One region of the Pedobacter sp. AC163 genome, then DNA from elsewhere that is predicted to be linked to it. Evidence: riboswitches for the same ligand, from Rfam matches in the RefSeq annotation. Region 1 holds a riboswitch; the other holds the start of a gene.
The links. A riboswitch is a leader RNA that binds a small molecule or an ion and turns the genes downstream of it on or off. The one in region 1 is predicted to bind fluoride.

Region 1 (3,214 bases):
CCTTCCCAAAAGCCAATCATTTCATCTGTTGTGATCCGTTCTTTAGAACTTTTATAAAATTCATATTTTCCATTATTCCACATTTCGCTGGTCGCTGGGTCAAGACAAAGGGAAATATCCTTGCCTGGAGCAAAACCGGCAATATGTATCGCTTCCATGATGATTTGGACGGCTTCCTCATTAGAACTCAGATTTGGCGCAAACCCACCTTCGTCACCAACTCCGGTATAATAGCCTTTCGCTTTTAGCAGACTTCTCAGGGAATGAAAAACAGCTTCGCCCATACGGATACTTTCCTTAAACGAGGGGGCGTTATGAGGGGCAATCATAAATTCCTGAAAATCGATGTTGTTATCAGAATGCCTTCCCCCATTAATGACATTCATGCACGGTACGGGCATTACGTAACCTTCCCTTTCCACTAGCTGCCTATACAAGGGAATCCCTTTTGCAACGGCCGAAGCCCGGGCGAAGGCGATTGAGGCCGCAAGCATCGCATTTGCGCCGAGCCTTGATTTATTCTCGGTTCCATCCAGACCAATTATATGATCATCGAAGGCCTGCTGACCCTCAAAGGATAAGCCGGTGACTGATTTGCCGACTTCGACGTTAATCCCTTTTACTGCTTTTTCCACGCCTTTACCATTATAGCGCTCTGGATCACCATCTCTAAGCTCTACGGCTTCTTTTTCACCCGTACTTGCCCCGGATGGAGAAATACCCCTTGCTGTTGTTCCGTTAAGAGTGACTTCTACTTCTACTGTCGGATTGCCCCTGGAATCCAAAATTTCACGGGCATGAATTTTAGTTAATTTCATAGTTTTTTGTTTTATATTGATTTTTAGTATTTCGGTTGCTTACAAATAATTGAGTTTCTCAAAAGATCAAAACCAGTGTTCCCCCAATGATCAGCAGGGCACCAAAGAATACTTTCAGGGTAAGAGCTTCTTTCAGGAACACCATTGCAAGTATAATAGTTAGGGCAACACTCAACTTATCAACAGGGGCGACCTGGGACACTTTCCCGATCTGCAAAGCCTTGTAGTAGAATATCCAGGACAAGCCGGTGGCAAGGCCAGATAAAAAAAGAAATAGCAGGTTATGCTTTGACAGTTCCGTAATTCCTTTAAGTTCGCCTCTGGCCATTACGATCCCCCAGGCTACAATCAGTATTACCACCGTTCGTATGGCAGTAGCCAAATCAGAATTGACATTGGTTACGCCGACTTTTGCAAAGATGGCCGTAAGGGAAGCAAAGAAAGCTGATAATAGCGCGTAGATCCACCACATAGTTTTATGTTAATTTTCCGTTATTGAATAATTCCAAAGTAAATGAGTACAAGAACCGTTGCTCCGGCAATGATCCGGTAAATGCCGAACCAGCGGAAAGAATGCTTTTGAAGATAGGTGATGAAAGAGCGGATGGCCATCCATACATCCCACCCGCACCTGCTTTACTTAAATGAATGATCGTAGTTAGATTCGGTTCATGGGAAGGGCGTAGACGCTTAACGGTGTTTTTAATCAGTCCTGAAGCAATCTGATCTGCACTAGCAACTAGTAGCGCAATGGTAATAAGAACCTGCCAAATTTTTTTGCAGAAATTCTGGAAGAGGCAATAAATAATGAAGGCATAAAAAGGAAGCCAAAAACGCTTATCACTGGCCCAGTACATGATCGTATCCCAGAATGCATTATGGTGCTGATTTATCCACAAGAACCATTCAGTTTCAACCGGCAGGACCATTGCTAACACTGATCTCACTTTGGCAGACAGACAAAGTAAGACAAGCGCAATTAAGATAGCTGCCAGCAATAAGAGTTGAGAATTTATTTTTAATTTTTTCACCTACAATACTTTGACCGGCAGATTTTATTACCTGCTGGAATTTCTATTGTAGGCGCCATCAGCTTTTGAAAAAAGCGGTTGAATCGGAAGGACACCATTTCCGTATTGCAAATATAATACTAATAAAATGATGTGCAAAATCTTAAAGTAGGTGTTGAGAATTTAATTTATCACTATTCCTCCTTATTTGAATACGAGAACCAGTTTCTTATTCTTCTACCGTTTAAACAAGCATCATATCACGGGATTAAAGCTTTTCTTAAACAAAATGAAACCGCCTGGAAATAACCATGTTATCTATATAGGAATTTTTTTTATAACCCTAAAAAATTAAAGTTATGGGATACCATGAATGGAAAAACTGTATTGATGCATGCTTAAAGTGTGCTTCAATTTGCAATCATTGTGCAAGTTCATGCACTCAGGAAGAAGACGTGAAAATGATGGCGCGGTGTATTGAGCTTGATATGCAATGTGCAGCCATCTGCTACTCTGCCGCTCAATTGATGAGTATGGGTAGCTCTTTTGCTCAAGACATTTGCCGTATTTGCGCAGATATTTGCCAGCAATGCGGAGATGAGTGTAGTAATCATCATACCCAGCATTGTCAGGAATGTGCAGATGCTTGTAAGGCTTGTGCGGAAGAATGCAGAAGAATGACAGGAGTAGCTGCTTAAGATGCCAATCACCGTGAGCATTAATTGATTAAGGGCAGCATTCTAGTTGCCCTTTCATTTTTATAAATAGGCAAATTTATTCCATTCATTTTATTTTCATTATTCCCTCATTATTTGATATTTACCAAGGTTTGAGGTTGTTCTTGGTATGTCCTTTCTCTAGCCTTAAAAAAATGGGTTTTTTAGGATATGATTCTCATAAACTCATTCCATTATTCAAATAAGAATTTCAGTTTTTGATGATGAGTACTTGATAATTCGAATTCTATGAAAATGAAGGCTAGATGCGAGTTGAGGAATGCATTAAATAATGCATGAACTTTCAATTCCCGCTTCATCAAATTATTTCAAAAAACAAAAAATACAAATTTCATTTCAATGGCGGTGTTAAATCAATCACGTTGTTAAACCGAGGGTATGTACCTTCTAAATTAAATGCAAGCTACATGGCATTTGCGCATAATTGTAAAAAAATTTAGACCAAACGGATTTCCCCCCGTTTATCCTATAATTGAATAATATTCAAGCTGATCGATGTTCGCAATTGAAACTAATCCACATGCTTATTTGGCTAATTAGATAGCAGTTTATGGAGTTCAACACTGATGTCTAGACAATTGGTGTTTTATAAATAGTTGCGGTATATCTTAATTTTAGGGAAAATTCTAAAAAGTTCGAACCGAAAAAT
Region 2 (3,214 bases), 470 kb from region 1:
TTGCAGTGCCTGCTTCTTCAATATATTCGTGAGTTACCGAATCTGTCCAGATTAATTGATCAAACCCTTCTTTTTTGGCTTGCTCAAAAGGATAAAGTGAGCGGGCATAATTTCCAGCAGTTTTTGCAAATCCAACTCCACCTTCATCCGCACGGGTAAATTCCGTCTCAATTTTAACTTTTAAAGCAGAACTATAATAAGGGCCCGTAGGCGTTGTTAATAAGGCAAACTTGTAAGTATCTGATGCTCTCACGCCTAAATAAGGATCGGTAGCAAACATAACCGGACGAATATAAAGCGCATAATCTTCCTGATTTGGAACCCATTTCTCATCAACATTAATTAAGGCTGCTAATCCCTGCATAAAAATTTCTTCAGGAATAGTAGCCATAGACATTCTCGCTGCAGATTTATTAAAACGCTCAAAGTTTTTGTCGGCACGGAATACACTAATTTTTCCATCGGGTTGGCGATAAGCTTTCAAACCCTCAAAAATCGCCTGGCCATAATGAAGGGCAGAAATTGCAGGACTCATTGGAATAGGTCCGTAAGGAATAATTTGTAAATTTTTCCATTCGCCATCTTCGTAATCGGCGGTAAACATGTGGTCGGTAAAAACTTTACCGAATGGTAATTGAGAAAAATCTGTAACTGTCAAACGAGTTTGATCAGCTTTGGTGATTTTTATATCTAATGTCTCGGTCATAATTTAAATTTTGGGATGAGAGAATTTTGAATGATTGAATGATTTGCGGATCGCAAATTCACTCATTCTATCACTCACTCCATCTATCATTTTCTAATTGACGCAAATTAGCAAAAAACGAGCTTTTTTAATAGTATTTTCTGATATTAATCTTTGTTTTTGAGTGTTTTGAGTACACTAAGCACCCAGCCTTTGCCCCATTCTCCCATTTGTTCATCACTCCATAAAAAAGGATAAAAAATTCGTTTTTGAAAACGCGGAGGCAAATATTTCTGCCAGTTGGTACCGCCGGTTGCGGCTACATCAATCGGATCTTTTTCTAAATAACGCACTGCTGATTTATAGTGCGACAATGGCCACTCTACATTGACATATAAATCGAGCTTACGCAATTCTTCTGCAAGCGCAGAAACATCAGCACCATTTGCTGCCAGCTGATGATACAAAGCCGAGAAATTTGTAAGTGATCTATCTTTAGCCAGCTGTAAAAACTGAGCGGCATATTTTTTAATAAATTGCTTTAATGTTAAAGTTTGCTTACCCGATGACAACTCTGTAGCACCAAACTTCCAATAAACATGTTCGAACTGTTCTTCGATAGTAGCGGTGCTTAATTCTTCGCGTTTACTTTTATCAACCAAACGAATAAAATCAGTTGCACAAATCTCAATCATCCGATATTGCCCGGATTGAAAACCGCTAGCAGGTAATAATGACATTCTGAACTTCAAAAATTGTTCTTTCTCCATGCCATCCACCATCACCTCGAAAGAAGTAGTCAATGCATTAAAATAAGCATTAATTCTTTTAACACGAGCAGTAAAAAATTCGACAGTTAAATTTTCATGTTCAGCAATTTGCCTGCATTCATGCAAGGTCAGCTTAAAATATAACTCAGTAATTTGGTGGTACATGATGAAAATCTCTTCATCAGGAAACGGCGTTTTTGGACTTTGTAAACTTAGCAGCGTATCCAAATGGATGTAATCCCAGTAGGTTAGAAAATCGGCATAGAGCAACCCATCTAGATAAGAAGCCATATCCTGCCCCATGGCTGTATATTTTTCTTGTAGCTGATGAAGTTTATCTTTTATTTCGGGTGTAAAATCCATTATTCTAAGTTAGCTTTACAAAGGTGTTAAAGATTTTGGAAGAAATTGCTAAAATTTATACATTTGAACAATGGCGATGGGGTACCGCCAAAACCGCCAAACAGGCTGATGACTCCTACAATTTTATTTAAATTGAATTCTAATGCCTGTTAAAAAACCAACAGAAGGATTCCTTCTGTCTATCAATTCTTTTATTAAAAAGGATTTCGGAGTAGTATTATTGAGCACTTTAAAATGGCTTTTAATAGCAGCGCTAATTGGTGCAATAGTTGGCTCTGCATCTGCCTTATTTTTAGTAACCTTAAATTGGGCAACAAATTACAGAGAAAGCCACCTTTGGATCATTTCATTTTTACCAGTTGCAGGTTTTTTAATTGGCTTAGTATATCATTATTGGGGCAAGGATGTTGTTAAAGGAAACAATCTTTTAATTGAAGAATTACAGTCACCCAAAAAGGTAATTCCATTAATTATGGCGCCATTAATTTTTGCCGGAACGATTATTACTCATTTATTTGGAGGATCGGCAGGAAGAGAAGGAACTGCTGTACAAATTGGAGGTGCTTTTGCCGATCAGTTTACCAAGCTATTTAAGTTAAAGCCACGCGACAGAAAAATTATTCTCATCTGCGGAATTAGTGCTGGCTTTGCGTCGGTATTCGGGACGCCATTAGCAGGTGCAATTTTCGGCTTAGAGGTTTTCGTGGTAGGTAGTTTAATGTACACTGCAATTTTGCCTTCGTTTTTAGCCGCTATAATTGCCGATTATGCATGCAAAGTTTGGGGCGTTGGCCACACTCATTATTCCATTGGTGTTGTGCCACAAATGGATGCCATTAATCTGTTACTATCGTTGGGTGTTGGAATTGTTTTTGGCTTAGTGGCCAGATCTTTCTCCGCCTTAAACCATGGCTTTTCTAACTTGTTCAGTAAAATAAAGTATCCGCCTTTAAGGCCAGTATTTGGTGGGTTGACTTTAATTGTCATTATCTATTTCTTGGGTACAACAAGATATATAGGATTAGGAATTCCTGTAATTTCTGAATCATTTACGCAACAGGAGCCTTATTATACGTTTGCCATCAAACTTTTTTTAACGGCATTAACCTTAGGTTGTGGCTTTAAAGGTGGAGAAGTAACCCCATTATTTTTCATTGGCGCAACATTGGGTAGTTTCTTGAGTGTTTTTATTCCATTACCTATCGGATTATTAGCTGGAATAGGTTTCGTCGCCGTCTTCTCTGGCGCAGCAAATACACCATTGGCTTGTATTTTTATGGGCGTAGAATTGTTTGGTGTAGCATCTGGAATATACATTGCTCTTGCTTGCGTTGTGGCCTATCTATTTTCCGGGCATACTGGCATCTATCGTTCGCAAGCTATTGGTAGCCCAAAA

Region 2: linked by a shared signal. The riboswitch ahead of ACZZZK_RS11430 (voltage-gated chloride channel family protein) and the one ahead of ACZZZK_RS09235 (phosphatase PAP2 family protein) in region 1 are both predicted to bind fluoride.

Annotation. Positions count from the first base shown of each region.
Region 1 covers NZ_OZ409872.1:2,186,608-2,189,821, reverse strand. The annotation lists gene eno (phosphopyruvate hydratase) at 1-818, opposite strand, end outside; gene ACZZZK_RS09240 (EamA family transporter) at 877-1,290, opposite strand; gene ACZZZK_RS09235 (phosphatase PAP2 family protein) at 1,295-1,849, opposite strand; fluoride riboswitch at 1,892-1,960, opposite strand; gene ACZZZK_RS09230 (four-helix bundle copper-binding protein) at 2,188-2,526, shown strand.
Region 2 covers NZ_OZ409872.1:2,658,169-2,661,382, forward strand. The annotation lists gene ACZZZK_RS11420 (branched-chain amino acid aminotransferase) at 1-706, opposite strand, end outside; gene ACZZZK_RS11425 (tryptophan 2,3-dioxygenase family protein) at 853-1,818, opposite strand; fluoride riboswitch at 1,882-1,943, shown strand; gene ACZZZK_RS11430 (voltage-gated chloride channel family protein) at 1,961-3,214, shown strand, end outside.